Regions from separate parts of the Lactococcus cremoris subsp. cremoris KW2 genome, predicted to be linked through region 1. Evidence: predicted binding sites of a transcription regulator. Region 1 holds the regulator's gene; the other holds the start of a gene.
The links. Region 1 encodes Rex, which represses fermentation and respiration genes when NADH is low (regulators of the CRP and FNR family bind a similar motif). Its sites were predicted from a motif close to TTGTGAANTANTTCACAA; they were not measured.
Positions count from the first base shown of each region.

Region 2: the regulator Rex is predicted to act here: its motif matches at 2,046-2,063, upstream of adhE (bifunctional acetaldehyde-CoA/alcohol dehydrogenase).

Region 1 covers NC_022369.1:1,024,731-1,032,886, reverse strand. Annotated here, with positions in the region: gene KW2_RS04995 (ABC-F family ATP-binding cassette domain-containing protein) at 8-1,915, opposite strand; gene KW2_RS04990 (Spx/MgsR family RNA polymerase-binding regulatory protein) at 2,088-2,480, opposite strand; gene KW2_RS04985 (redox-sensing transcriptional repressor Rex) at 2,703-3,353, shown strand; gene radC (RadC family protein) at 3,539-4,222, opposite strand; gene glmS (glutamine--fructose-6-phosphate transaminase (isomerizing)) at 4,341-6,158, opposite strand; gene KW2_RS04970 (phosphatase PAP2 family protein) at 6,340-6,996, opposite strand; gene KW2_RS04965 (ATP-binding protein) at 7,006-8,156, opposite strand, start outside.
Region 2 covers NC_022369.1:2,276,459-2,284,614, reverse strand. Annotated here, with positions in the region: gene adhE (bifunctional acetaldehyde-CoA/alcohol dehydrogenase) at 1-1,962, opposite strand, end outside; gene KW2_RS10995 (lactonase family protein) at 2,217-3,242, opposite strand; gene rpsB (30S ribosomal protein S2) at 3,635-4,402, shown strand; gene tsf (translation elongation factor Ts) at 4,524-5,552, shown strand; gene ezrA (septation ring formation regulator EzrA) at 5,757-7,487, shown strand; gene KW2_RS10975 (sigma-70 RNA polymerase sigma factor region 4 domain-containing protein) at 7,753-8,156, shown strand, end outside.

The sequences.
Region 1 (8,156 bases):
ATTATGCTTACAAACTTTCTAATTCTTCCATTGCTTCTAAAAGAGTCATCTCTGTCTCGTCTTTTTCATCATTAAGCAGGTCAATTTCGGCTTGTAATTCACCTAATTTCACAAAATCAGAAGTATTTTCTTGCATTTGAAGCATAAGTGTTTCAATTTTTATTTCTAACTCTGCTAGTTTTTCCTCACAAGAAGTAATTTCTCGCTCCACTTTTCGACGATTTTTTTGGGCTTCTTTCTGAGCCGTAAAATCTTGTTGAGCAAGACTTTCTACAAGTCCCCCATTGTCTGATTCATCACTTTGGGCTAACTGTTCTTCTTTTTTCTCAACATAATAGTCGTAATCGCCCAAAAATTCTGTACTTCCCTCTGGAGCGATTTCTAAAACTTTTGTCGCTACACGATTAATAAAGTAACGGTCATGGGAAACAAACAAGATTGTTCCAGGAAAATCAATTAAAGCATTTTCTAAAACTTCACGTGAGTCAATATCCAAATGGTTCGTAGGTTCATCTAAGACTAAGAAATTATCATGATTCATTGCTAATTTTGCAAGTAAAAGACGTGCTTTTTCCCCACCAGAGAGCATTCCCACTGTTTTCTTGACATCATCACCGCTAAAAAGAAAGGCACCTAACATGTTGCGAATTTCCACTTCATTAAGCAAGCGATGTTCATTCCACAATTCGTCCAAAACGGTATTTGAAGTCGTCAAGCGCCCTTGTTCTTGATCATAATATCCCAAGGTAACATTGGCACCCAATTTTGCTTGGCCAGCCAAAAAAGGGATTTGACCGACAATGGATTTGATTAAGGTCGTTTTACCCACACCGTTTGGCCCAACAATAGCCAAAGATTCCCCTTTGCGTTCATCAATATTGATTGGTCCAGATAGACGATTGTCTGAATAGCCTACCGTAGCCTCTGACACGGTCAGGACAACATTTCCTGAGGTTTTTTCCGGGGTGAAAGTAACATGAGCCGATTTGTCATCGCTCGTTGGCGCATCCAGTCGATCCATTTTTTCTAATTTTTTACGACGCGATTGTGCCATTTTGGTCGTTGAAGCACGCACTAGATTTTTGGCAACATAGTCTTCTAATTTTGCAATTTCTTTTTGTTGCTTTTCAAAGTTTTTAAGTTCTAATAGAAGTTTTTGCTCCCGTTGTTCGACATAACGTGAGTAATTACCAGAAAAACGAGTCAACTCGCCTCTTGATAACTCTAAAACTTCATTGACTACCTTATCCAAAAAGTAACGGTCATGGCTGACAATTAGTAAACTACCATCATAATTTTTAAGATAATTTTCAAGCCAAGCTAAAGTTTCAATATCCAAGTGGTTAGTTGGTTCGTCCAAAATCAACAGCTGTGGTTTTTCTAAAAGCATTTTCGCTAGGGCTAAACGCGTTTTTTGTCCACCTGATAAACTTGAAATTTCACGTTCCCACATTGACTCATCAAAACGAAAACCATTTAAAACTGACTTAATTTCAGACTCATAAGTAAAGCCGTTTTTCATGCGAAATTCTTCTGACAATGAATCATAGCGCTTCATTAAAAGCGTCAATTCATCAGCGCCAAGTTCTCCCATTTGCAGTTCCATTTGACGCAATTGCTTTTCCATTTGACGAAGCTGGTCAAAAACAGACAACATTTCGGCAAAAATTGTCCTTTGCGAATTTAAGCCAGTATCCTGAGCCAAATAATTCATGCTTAAGTCTTTTGTTTTTGAAATGGTTCCACGACTTGCTTCTTCAACCCCAGCAATAATTTTAAGCAAAGTTGATTTACCAGCACCGTTTCGTCCAACTAAAGCTATTCTTGAATGGTCTTGTAGGCTGAAACTAATGTTTTCAAATAAGACATCGCCACCAAAAGTTCGTGCGATTCCATTTCCTTGCAATAAAATCATTATTATTAATCCTCTTCGTTAAATCTTAAACCTTTTTATCCCTGATTTTTTTCTTATATTTCATAGAAAAAGCAGTCCTTCTATTATAGCATTTAAACGATATATTTTGTAGTTTTCTCAAATAGTGTCATAAAAAAACCTATCAAATTTGATAAGTTTTTTAAAAATATTATTAAATTAAGATTAATCTTTCTCTTAATTCTACTCTACGAACTTCAGGTGGTATAAATGCTCTAATCCCGTCCTCATTGAAACCAATCAATAATCTTTGCTCATCAAAAATTAATGGACGTTTTAGAAGACGAGGATTTTCTTGAATCAATCTATAAGCCTCCTCTAAGCCCAATTCATCAAAATTATGGTTTAAACCAGAGTAAGTTTTTCCTCGGGTAGCAATGACATCTTCCAAACCATTTTCTGTGAGGGACAAAATCTTGATTAAATCATCTTTCTCCATGATGTCTTTAGTTAAATTAATTTCTTCAAATTCAATATGCCGTTTTCTCAACCATTTTTTAGCTTTTCTACAAGACGAGCATGAACCACTAAGATAAATTTTAATCATATTTTCTCCCTATCTATTTTTCATAATTCTATTCTACCATGAAAGCGCCACAATTAAAAGAGTAAAATTAATTTTTTTTAAGAATTTTTATTTTTTACTCATTTTAGTCCTCTTCTTCATTCCTTTTGTTTGATAATTTCACAAATTTTTGATAAAATTATCACAAAGAAACTAATCATGATTAGTTTTAATAAATATGAATTACATTTTTGAGGTATAACAATGACTGACCATAAACCAAGCAAAAGCTTACCAAAAGCAACTGCAAAAAGGTTGCCACAATACTATCGACTTTTCAAAAGTCTAGTCGAAGAGAATGTGACACGCACAAATTCACAACTTATTTCTGAAAAAATTGGGGTAGATGCTGCCACAATTCGTCGTGATTTTTCTCTCTTTGGGGAATTAGGACGACGAGGCTACGGATATGAAACAAAAGTTCTTCGTGATTTCTTTGGAGAACTTCTTGGACAAGATCAAGAAACTCATATCGCATTGATTGGGGTCGGAAACCTTGGACGTGCGCTTCTTCATTATCAATTTCAAGACAGAAATAAAATGAGAATTACTCAGGCCTACGATATTTCTGGAAATCCACTAGTTGGGACTCAAACAGATGATGGCATTCCAATTTATAATATTTCTGATTTAGAAAAGAATGTTAAGAAATCAGACATAAAAACAGCCATTCTATCTGTTCGTAAGGAAAACGCTCAGGAAGTGGTTGATACTCTTGTCAAAGCAGGAATCAAAGGCTTTCTTAACTTTGCACCTATTCGCTTGAAAGTCCCTTCAGATGTTGTTGTCCAATCTATTGATTTAACTAAAGAATTGCAAACCTTGTTATTCTTCATGGGAGCTCAAGAAGAATAAAAGACAAGCAAAATTTTATCAAAACTATTAATGATACCTAGGCCTTCGTGTGCTTAGGTATTTTATTTTCAAGCCATCATCATTTTAATTTTTTCACAAATTTTAGTTTATTATTTAGTACTAATTCCAGCATATCTTCAATCGAGTTAATCATTAATTATATTTTGGAAGTTAAGACTAATCAACTAAAATAAGTTGCTATCTCTCTCTCGAAAACTATAATAATTCCCCGCTCCCACAATAATATGATCAATAAAATTAATTCCTATATTATCACAAGCATTTTTTAATTTTTTTGTAAAAATTTTATCTGCTTGACTGGGTTGTAAATTGCCCGAAGGGTGATTATGTGCGACTAATAAACCAACCGAGAGATTTTTTATTGCATGGTAAAGGATCTCTCGAGGACTAGCAGTTGCATGATTAACTGCTCCGATAAAAATAGTTTTCTTCTCAATAATCTGATTTTGTCCATCTAAATAGGTCGCAGTAAGATGTTCTTGCTCAAAATTTTGCATTTCAAAAGCAAGACTCATGCCATATTCTTTTGAACTTAAAACTTGGCCATAACGTTTTCTGGTTGTCGTTTGTATTCTTTTTCCAAGTTCAATCATTGCTCGTAATTCAATAGCTTTTGTTTGCCCAATACCCGAAATCTCCTTGAGTTCACTAATAGATGCTTTGCGAAAATTATCCAATGTCCCAAAATGTTGCAAAAGTTCTAAAGCTAAATTTAATGATGAGTATTTTTTCCGACCCGTCCGCAATAATATTGCAAGTAACTCAACATCAGACAAATACTCTTCACCTAAAAGTTCTAAACGCTCTCTTGGTTGCATTGGATAAGATTTCTCTTTTAATTCGTACATACTTACTTATACGAAAAAACAAATCGTTTGTCACTGACAAATTAAAAAAATATAAAAAAGTTCTGACAGAATCAGAACTTTTTTATATTTTATTACTGACCTTTCTGTCAGTAAATTTTTATTCTACTGTTACTGCTTTAGCCAAATTACGGGGTTTATCAACGTCAAGACCACGTTGCATTGAGGCATAGTAAGCAATCAATTGTGTTGGGATAACCATTGAAATTGCTGACAAATAAGGGTGAACTTGATTGATTACAATTGTATCATCTTCACGTGCCACTCCTTCTTCAACGATTGTAATTGCTGAGGCACCACGCGCCACAGTTTCCATCACATTACCACGAGTATGGGCTGCTACTTCTTCATTATTAGAAATCAAAGCAAGAACTGGAGTCCCTTTTTCAATCAATGAAATCGTTCCATGTTTTAATTCTCCAGCTGCAAATCCTTCACATTGGATATAAGAAATTTCTTTTAATTTAAGCGAAGCTTCCATTGCAACATAATAGTCTTGTTTACGACCAATATAAAAGGCGCTGCGCGTTGTTGGTAATAGTTCTGATACAATAGCCGCAATCTCATCTTTTTCAGATAAAGTAGACTCAATAGATTGAGCCACTAAAGAGAGTTCTTTAACCAAATCAAAGTCTTTAGCTTTTGCTTGACCCTCTGCTTCCCCAACTGCCTTGGCAAGAAAAGCCAAAGTTGCAATCTGACCAGTATAAGCTTTTGTTGAAGCTACCGCAATTTCAGGACCAGCTCCAATTAACATTGTGTAAGTCGCTTCGCGAGACAAGGTAGAGCCCGGAACATTTGTAACAGTTAAGCTAGGAAGTCCTAATTCATTTACTTTTACTAAAACTTGGCGACTATCTGCTGTTTCCCCAGATTGTGAAAGGAAGATAAAGAATGGTTTTTTGCTCAATAATGGCATATCATAGCCCCACTCTGATGCAAGACCAAGTTCAACAGGAGTATCCGTAAGTGCTTCAAGCATCATTTTCGCACCAAAACCAGCATGATAAGAGGTACCAGCAGCAATAATATAGATACGGTCTGCTTCTTGAATACCTTTGATAATGTCTTGATCAACTTTCATCGTGCCATCTCCATTGGTATAAGTCGCAATCAGTTTACGCATGACAGCTGGTTGTTCATCAATCTCTTTAAGCATATAGAATGGATAAGTTCCTTTTCCAATATCTGACAAATCAAGTTCAGCAGTATAAGAATCGCGTGAAATTATTTGACCTTCATAGTCCATCACTTCAACCTTATCTTTTGTCAAAACAACTAGCTCTTTATCATGAATTTCCATAAATTCTGATGTTTCACGAATCATTGCCATTGCGTCTGAACAAACCATATTATAACCATCGCCAAGTCCAATGAGGAGTGGAGATTTATTTTTTGCTACATAGATTAAATCTGCATCTTCTCTGTCCATGAGCGCGAAAGCATATGATCCTTGAATTAATTTCAAAGCTTTTTTGAACGCTTCAAGAGTTGTCAAATTTTCTTCTTCTACAAACTTAGCAATTAAGTGAACAGCAATTTCAGTATCAGTTTGTCCTTTAAAGCTGTCATTCATCAAAAATTCATTTTTAAGTTCTACAAAGTTTTCAATGACCCCATTATGAACCAAAACGAAACGACCAGAACTTGAAGTATGAGGATGAGCGTTGTCTTCTGTTGGTTTTCCATGAGTTGCCCAACGGGTATGTCCAATCCCACTTGTCCCCGAAACATCAATCCCAAGCTTAGCTCTTAAATCTGCAATACGTCCCACTGATTTAACTAATTTTGCAGCCGTTTTTTGACCATTTACAAAAATTCCTGCTGAATCGTATCCACGATATTCGAGTTTTTCAAGTCCTTGCATCAAAATATCAGTTGCATTTTTGCTACCTACAACACCAACAATCCCACACATAATAAAGCTCCACTTAACTCACCAATTAAATTGGTATAGTTAATTATTTTCTAATTTTTTATTTATAAATAGCATTATAATACACTTTTCGGTTCATGTCAAGGAAAAATAATCTAATTTTATCTAAGAAACGAAAATTGGTATAATCTGAATTGCAACAATAATAAAAGCCAATTAATAATTAATTGGCTTTTTTAGCTGCTTCTTGGTATTTAATAAATGTCGGATAAGTGAACAACAATAGACTCATTCCTTCTAGGAAACCACCAATTGTATCACTCGGATAATGGACCCCTACAAAAATTCTTGAAAACATGACTGTTGCAATCAATATCAAGCAGAGAATTCCTAAGGCAATCTTAGAAGATTTATTTTTTAATTTTCTAAGACAAATAAAGAAAATACTTCCAAAAATAATTGTTGCAAATATAGAGTGACCACTCGGAAAACTTTTTCCAGCTTCATTCGCAAAAGCAGCTAGACGATGAATTTCTGGACGGTCACGCCCAATAATCATCTTAATCGCTGTGTTGATAAGCAAACTTGATATGACCATTGTAGCAAACCAAATCGTTGCTTTCTTTTCTTTAAATATCAAATAGAGAACCAAAGCAAGTAAGACGGCTACAATTATACCACCCTTATCCCCAAAAATATTTGTCATGTGAGAAAAAAAGAATGTGAGTCCCGAAGAACTTTGTAAGTGAAAAGCCCAGTTTTGAATCGGAGAATCAAACGGGAGAGGAGCGTGTGTATAATATATTTTCACAAGTACAGTTAAAATTAAAAAGGCGAGGGTCGTCAAAGTACCCAAAATATAGTAATTTTTTTTATTCATAATATAAGTTTAGTTTTCTATAGACTCCATGAGGAGATGAAAAATTGATCCTTTCGGAGTATTGTTTGTGACAAAGACTTCAGCATGGTTTAATTGCGCATATTGTTTAGCAATCGCAAGCCCAAGACCTGTGCCAGGAATTTCACTTGAACGGGATTTATCAATGCGATAAAATCGTTCAAAAATATTAATTTTTTCTTCTTCTGGAATACCCACTCCTTCATCAGCAACTTGCAGCTCAACTTGATGATTTTCAGAACTAATTTTTACTTTAATTTCTGAATCTTGGGGTGAATATTTTCCAGCATTTTCAATAAAAACAATGATGATTTTATAAAGTGACATTTTATCAGCCCTGACAAAAATCTCGCTTTTTCCATTAAATGTAATTTTTTGGCTCAAAGCAGGTTGAATTTCACTGACCACTTTGTCAGTAAATTCAGTCAAGTTAAATTTTTCTTTATTTACTTCCAAATGATTTCCCCGAGAAATTGTCAGTAAATTTTCAATGAGCCCTTTCATTCTCAGGGACTCTTCATCAATATAAGAAAGTGAGTCATCAATAATTTCGGGATGCTCATGCCATCTTCTTTTTAATAAAGTGACATGTCCACGAATTGCAGCAACGGGCGTCCTCAGTTCATGTGAAGCATCCGAAACAAACTGCTGCTCATTCTCAATTTTTTGATTTAATCTGTTTAATAAGCGATTAAAACTTTGACTTAGCTGACGAACCTCAATTGGATTTTTACTGACTGGTAATTGTTTAACTTCTTTTTCATCAGTCGCTAACATCATATCAGTCAAAGGCTGGCTAATTGTATTTGCGGCCTTTCGAATTAAAATTAGAGCGATAAAAAAGAGAATAATCATGACAGCGACAATGACTAATATCGCCCTTATCATTGATTTTACAACAATATTTATGTTTAACCATAATTCTACTTTATTCCCATTTTTGGCCGTTTCTGAGCTATACCAAAAGATAACATCTTTTGACAAACTAAAATTGCCCCAAGAAAGCCGTGACTTTAAAAAATGTGATGTGCCATGACTTTCATCAATATCTCCAGAAGCCCTTGTTAGTCTAACAAAAGTAGATTTTTCATCTTTTTCACTATCCAGTTTAAATTCATCCCAGTTTACATTACCATTTTCTG
Region 2 (8,156 bases), 1.2 Mb from region 1:
AACGTGAGTTTCATCATCAGTGATAACCGCAAATGGAGTCACTTCAGAACCAGTACCAGAAGTAGTAGGGATAGCAACCATTTGTGCTTTGTGTGGGTGGTAGAATTTGATAATACGTTTACGAATATCAACAAATTTTTGAGCTAACTCTTGGAAGAGCTCTTTCAAACTTGCGTCATCGGAAAGGTCAGCCTCACCACGAGCATCATATTCATAAATCAAACGTCCAATCTTACCAGCATCAAGGGCAGAACCACCACCAAGACAGATGACAGTGTCAGGTTCAAATTGTTTCATTTGACGAGCGATTGCAATGGCTTCGCTCAAAGTTGGGTCAGGTTGGACTGAGCCATAAATGCTTGTTTCAACTTGAGTTGGGCGGATAGCAAGTTGTTCCAAAACTTTATCAACGAAACCGAATTTAACCATACCAGGGTCGGCAACAATGAAAGCTTTGTGGACGTGTGGCAATTCTTGTAAGTAAGAAATTGCATTTTTTTCGTAGTAAATTTCTTTTGGCAAACGAACCCATTGAGGGCGATTACGACGTTTAGCCACTGTTTTAACATTCAATAGATCGTATGTACTCAAATTGTGTGAAAGTGAATTTTTCCCCCATGAACCAGTTCCGAGCGTCAATGATGGACGCATTGCATCAGTATAAATATCTCCGACCCCACCGATAGAGTCAGGTTGGTTAACGAGGATACGAGAAGCTTCGACTTTAATTCCGTATTCTTTGACAAATGGGTCGTCCATTGCACCGATTTGAATGGCAGCGTTGTGACCAGCTCCTTGGTAAGCAAGTAAGCTACGGACAATTTCAATTCCTTCTTCACGTGTTTCTGATTTGTAGATTGAAAGCAAAGGAGAAAGTTTTTCAGAAGAAAGAGCTTCCCCAATATTTTTCTTATCAAGTTCAAAAAGAAGAACATCTTTATCTTTAGGGACTTTAACACCAGCTTGTTCAGCAATCCATTGACCAGAACGACCAGCAACAGGACCAGTTACACCAAAACCTTCACCAGCACGTTCAACGAAAACAAAACTTTCAATTGCCTTGTAATCTTTTTTAGGAACCATATAAGCGCCTTGTGCTTGCATTTTAGCGACAAATTCATCATAGATTGATGCATCAATAACTGCAGAGTTTTCAGTCGCACAAATCATTCCGTTATCAAAACGTTTTGAAAGCAAGAGATCTTCAACAGCACGATCGATATTTGCAGTTGCATCAACGTACACTGCACCGTTACCAGCACCTACACCAAGTGAAGGATTACCAGACTTAAGCGCGGCATTGACCATACCTGGACCACCAGTTGCAAGAATTGTAGCAATTCCTCTATTTTGAATCAAAGCAGTCGTCATATCAAGACTGGGTACTTCAATCCATTGAATGAAGTCTTCAGGTGCACCTGCTTCAATAGCAGCATCATAAACAATTTTAGCTGCATGGCTTGAGCATTTTTGTGCTTGTGGGTGAAAGGCAAAGACAATAGCATTACGTGTCTTTGCAGCCAATAAAGATTTAAAGATGGCTGTTGATGTTGGATTAGTTGTTGGGACAATACCAGCAAGTACTCCAAGGGGGCTTGCGATTTCAACAGAACCAGCAACTTTGTTTTCAGCGATAACGCCAACTGTTTTATCATTTTTGATTGCATTATAAACAGATTCAGAAGCAAAATGGTTTTTTGTATCTTTGTCCTCAACAACTCCGCGGCCAGTTTCATTAACGGCTTCGTGAGCGAGTTCCAGAGAATGTTTGCTTGCTGCAAGAGCCATTGCAGCAACAATAGTATCAACTTGAGTTTGTGTGTATCCTTCAAATTTAAGAACTGCAGCTTGAGCTTTTTTGACTAATTGATCAGTATAAGCGACAGCTTCTTGGAATTTTGCGGCTTTTTCTTCAGCGCTTAAAACTTTCTTTGCAGCTGGAGCGGCTTTTTTAGTTGCCATATGTGTACGTTCTCCTTTGTGATTTCATTCACTTTCTTTTACGTGAATAGTTTAACAAAGTTTTTTAAAGAAGTCAAGCGATATTGTGATGAAATTTACAAAAAAACTCATCAAACTTTTAGAAATCGCTTTATAAGCAAGGGTTTCAGACAAAAAAATATTGCCAATCCTTTTAAAGATTTGGCAATATTTTTTTGTCTGATTTAGTAAAACTTTGTGAAAAAACAAAAGCAAGATTTACTAAAGTTTAGTTTTTACAAAGGTAAAACACAAGTAATTTCAGGAGCGTAAAAGTCTTTTTGTTCTAACGTTAATGACCCTGTATTTTTATCTCTCAAGAAAAGAGTTAAATTATCAGACTCTTGATGAGCGACAATGATATAATCTTCGGTTTTATTAAAATTAAAATCGCGTGGAATATGACCTTCAGTCTTTGTCCAACCAATAGATTCTAATTTTGTTCCGAGAGGACTTACCTTGTAAATTGCTAAAGAGTCGTGCCCACGATTAGAAGCATAGAGGAACTTACCATCAGAAGAAATTCGAATAGCAGCTACTCCATTGGCTCCGTGATAGTCTTCAGGTAAGGTACTGATTGTTTGAAGACGAGCGAATCGTCCTTTTTCTTCATTATAGCTTAGAACTTCAATAGTTGAATTTAATTCTCCGACGAGATAAGCAATTTTTCCATTAGGATGGAAGCTGATGTGACGAGCTCCCATTCCTTTTTCGGCACGATAAATCGTAACGATATTGAGTTTACCTTCACCAATAACATCGTAAACAGTCACTTCATCTGTACCTAAATCACAAGTAACAAGACGACCATCTGGAGTTAAATCAGAGTAATGGACATGAGAACTTGCTTGCTCAGGTCGAGGACCAGAACCATTATGTTTAACTGTATCGGTTAATCTAAGGGAGCCATCAGCTTGAATTTTGTACACACGAACTTCACCCAAGTGATAGTTGGCACCATAAACGAGTTGACGTGCTTCATCAACAGCCACATAACACAAAGGGGCTCCAGTACTCGTTACATTCCCTAGGTGAGTTGTATTTTGACCATCGAAATCAAAGGCAGCAATTCCACCACCATTTCCATCAGCAGCACAAGTGTAGAGGTGCCCTTTTTGATCAAGAGTGATATAAGTTGGATTTTGAACCGCTGCAACTTCAGTTAAAGCCGACAATTCAGCTTTCTTGCTATCTAATAGAACACTGTAAACGCCTTTAGATACACGTTTAGTATAACCGCCTAAAAGGATTTTTTCTTTCATATTTCTCTCCTCACAAACTATTTTATTTACTATAATTATTTTATCACAAAAAAAGCGTTTTCAGCAAAAATATTAATTTTATTCTTAGAAAAAAATGTAAAAATCTCCCTTAAGGGGATTATATTGGCAAAAATATTCGTTAAATTTGTCAGACAACATTGAGATATAAAAAACAGAATAAAAAAAGTGGAGTAGGATAGCTTTCACTTACTCATATTGATAAAAGAAATAAATGAATAGATGCTTGCAAAAGTAGCTTAAACAATGTATAATGAGAGAGTTGCTATGCAACCATCTCGCATTTCGTCTCGACAAAGTCGTAGTGTACGCAAGTATTGCGGCTGCGGATGACAGATGAAAGAGGAAAAACTATTTTAAAAGGAGACATTAACATGTCAGTTATTTCAATGAAACAACTTCTTGAAGCTGGTGTTCACTTCGGTCACCAAACTCGTCGTTGGAACCCTAAAATGAAACCATACATCTTCACAGAACGTAATGGTATCCACGTTATTGACCTTCAAAAAACTGTAAAACTTGTTGACGATGCTTACAACTATGTAAAAAACGCTTCACAAGAAGGCGCAGTAGTTCTTTTTGTTGGTACTAAAAAACAAGCTGCTGAAGCAGTAAAAGAAGAAGCTCTCCGCGCTGGTCAATACTACGTAAACCACCGTTGGTTGGGTGGTATGCTCACTAACTGGAATACAATCCAAACACGTGTGACACGCCTTAAAGAAATCAACAAAATGGAAGAAGAAGGAACTTTCGAAGTATTACCTAAGAAAGAAGTAGTTCTTCTTAACAAAGAACGCGAACGCCTTGAAAAATTCATCGGTGGTATCGCTGATATGCCTCGTATTCCAGATGTTATGTACATCGTTGACCCACATGCTGAACAAATCGCAGTAAAAGAAGCTAAAACTTTGGGAATCCCGGTTGTAGCAATGGTTGATACAAATGCAGATCCAGAACCAATTGACGTAGTTATTCCTGCAAATGATGATGCTATCCGTGCTGTTAAATTGATTACAGCTAAAATGGCAGACGCTATCATTGAAGGACGTCAAGGTGAAGATGCAGCGGAAGATTTCGTTGCAGAAGAAGCAGCTTCAGAAGAATCACTTGAAGAACTTGCTGAAATCGTTGAAGGTAAATAATTTTAACTTCAACTTATACTAAATTAAGTAACTACAACAGGCGAGGCCTTACGCCTCACCTGTTTTTTTAAATAAAACTACTGTCAATATTGACAGAATAAACACATAGGAGATTTACAAAATGGCAGTAACAGCAGCTCAAGTAAAAGAATTACGTGAAAAAACTGGTGCAGGAATTATGGACGCTAAACGTGCGCTCGTAGAAACTGACGGAAATATGGAAGCAGCAGCAGAACTTCTTCGTGAAAAAGGAATCGCTAAAGCAGCTAAAAAAGCTGACCGCGTTGCCGCTGAAGGACTTACAGGGATTGCTGTAAATGGAAATGTTGCAGCACTTGTTGAGTTGAATTCAGAAACAGACTTTGTTGCGAAAAATGACCAATTTGTTGCTTTGGTTAAAGAAACTGCAGAACTTCTTGCGGCTAGCAAACCAGCAAACAATGAAGAAGCATTGGCTATCAAAACAGCTTCAGGCGTAACTCTTGAACAAGAACTTGTTCAAGCAACTGCAACAATCGGAGAAAAAATCACTTTCCGTCGTTTTGTAGTAATTGAAAAAACTGATGCGCAACACTTTGGTGCATACCAACATAACGGTGGTAAAATTGGGGTTATTTCAGTTATCGAAGGCGCTGACGAAACACTTGCTAAACAAGTATCAATGCACATTGCCGCTATGAACCCAACAGTTCTTTCTGCTGATGAACTTGATTCAGAATTTGTAAAAGCTGAATTAGCACAAATGAACCACAAAATTGATGAAGACAACGCTAGCCGTGTACTCGTTAACAAACCAGAACTTCCACATCATGAATATGGTTCTAAGAGCCAATTGACAGAAGAAGTTCTTGCAGCAGCAAAAGCTTCATTTGAAGAAGAACTTAAAGCTGAAGGCAAACCAGAAAAAATCTGGGACAAAATCCTTCCAGGTAAAATGGCTAAATTTATCGTTGACAACACAAAAGTTGACCAACAATTTGCTCTTCTTGCACAACTTTACATCATGGATGATAGTAAAACTGTTGAAGCTTTCCTTGAATCTAAAGGTGCTAAAGCAATTGCATTCACACGTTTTGAAGTTGGTGAAGGAATTGAAAAAGCTGAAACAGACTTCGCAGCTGAAGTTGAAGCAGCAAAAGCAGGACTTTAATTTAATAAAAGGAGCAACCAAATTAGTGGTTGCTTTTTTTTTGAAAAAGAAAAAAGGATTTACAACTAGAAAACTAAGAAAATAGTGTATTTCTTTGACGCAATATGCTATAATTATATTTGAGATTTTCTATTTAATTAAAATCTATTAACCTTAGTAAACAAATATATTTTCAAGTAATAAAATCATTTTATGGAGTAAAGCATGTCAAGTACTGTAATTATCCTCATTGTTGTCCTATTAGTTATTCTCGTTGCTTTTTACGCTTTTGCAATTTTGATGCGAAAGAAAACGGAGGATCGTATTTTAGCCTTAGAAGAGCGAAAAGAGTCGCTTTTCGATTTACCCGTTCAAGAAGAGATTGATTCTGTGAAGAAAATGCACCTTGTAGGGCAATCACAGACAATTTTCCGCGAATGGAATCAAAAATGGCTTGATTTATCATCAAATTCTTTTGCTGACTTAGAAGAGCACATTTTTGAAGCCGAACAGCTCAACGATTCTTTCCACTTTTTCCGCGCTCGCGAATCTGTCGCAGATAGCGAAGCCCAAATTGAAATGATGGAAGGAGATGTTGAAGGAATTCGCCAAGGGGTTGCCCAACTTGTTGAGCAAGAAAAACGAAATTCAAACAAGATTCAAGAATCTCTTGATTTGTATGATAATTTGCGTAGCGATATCGCAGATAATGCAGATTTGTATGGGACAGTTATTACTGAGCTCGAAAAACATCTTGCTAATATTGAAACAGAGTTTTCTCAATTTGTAACGTTGAACTCAACTGGTGACCCAATTGAGGCAGCCGAAGTTTTAGAAACGGCAGAAGAACATACAATTGCATTGCGTGCGATTACCGAACAAATCCCATCGTTCATTAAAACAATTGAAAAAGATGTGCCTAAACGTCTTGAAGAATTACAAGAAGCAAGTGACAAATTCATTGCCGAAGATTATATTCTCCCAGAGAATGTTAATCTCAAAGAGAGAATGGATGATTTACAACATCATCTTGAAGAAAGTAGCTCACTTTTGGAGCAATTTGAACTTGATCGAGTTGAAGCAGAACTTGATTTGATTCAAGAACGAGTGGAAGAACTTTATTCTATCTTTGAGAGAGAATACAGTGCACGTCGAAATGTCGAAAAACGTTCATCAGTTCTTAAAGAATATATTGAACATATTAGAGTGAATAACAAAAATCTTCTTCTTGAAATTGATCATGTGACTCAAGCTTATATCCTTTCGGGAAATGAAAAAGGTTATGTGAGAGGATATCAAGAACATTTAGAGTCATTGGATGCAGATGTTGATGAAATCATCGCCAACATTGAAGCTAAAGCAATTCCTTATTCAAGCCTTTCACGCCGCGTGAACTCTGTTGTCAATGCTTTAGAAGATATTGAAAAAAATCAAATCAAAATTAGCGAGACTCTTTCAGGACTCAGAGATGAAGAAAGAGCAGCACAAGAAATTGCAGAACGTTTTGATTCTGAACTTCGTACTATCAAACGTTATGTTGAAAAATGTAATTTGCCAGGACTTCCTAAAGATTATCTTGATTTATTCTTTATGACTGGAGATCGAGTGCAAAATCTTTTCAAAGAGTTGGGACGTGTAAGAATTAATATTGATACAATTAACCATCTTGTTGATGTGAGTACCGAAGATATGCATGTTTTGAAAGAAGCAACAACTAATTTGACAGACCATGCAGTATTAGCAGAACAACTTATTCAATATGCTAATCGTTATAAAGCGTCTAATGAACAAGTTGCACAAGGCATCTCAAGAGCACTTCAACTTTTTGAAAACAGTCGCGATTATGATGGTTCATTCGATGAAATTTCTAAGACTTTAGAAATAGTTGAACCTGGTGCCGCTTCAAGAATTTCCGGAGTTTATTTCAAAAATAAACCTACACCAGATTATTTATAAAAAAGTAAGGATTAATTTCCTTGCTTTTTTTTATTTTATTTCAAAAAATAGTTTGATAATTTTAGAATTTTCTGTATAATGATGTTAGGTAAAACAAATAAAAATTATTATAATGAAACATAAAGATATATTCATGTCTTGGAAAGGGCAAAAATGAAGATTCAACATTATAATAGAATTCCCCCCTGACGGCTTATTAGACAGTCATTCTCCCCCCATAATTTCTTTAATCACTTATAATAAATTATGAAAAAGAGGAATATCAATGACATATTACTTGGAAGAAAATGAATTCGAAGGTTTATTTTCTGGAATGAAACCAATCATCAGAAAATTGATGAAACAAATTCGAATCAAAGCATGGGACATAGAGGATTATTATCAAGAAGGAATGATTATTTTGCATCACCTTTTAGAAGAAAATCACCCATCCACTAATATTTATACAAAGTTCAAAGTAAAATATCATCAACGTTTGATTGATGAACTACGCCATAGCTACGCCAAAAAACGGCTTCATGACCATTTTGTAGGTCTGGACATTTATGAATGTTCGGACTGGATAGATGCAGGAGGAAGTACCCCTGAAAGCGAGCTTGTGTTCAATCATCTTTTAGTAGAAGTTTATGAAGGATTGAGCGCCCACTATCAGGAATTACTCGTGCGTCA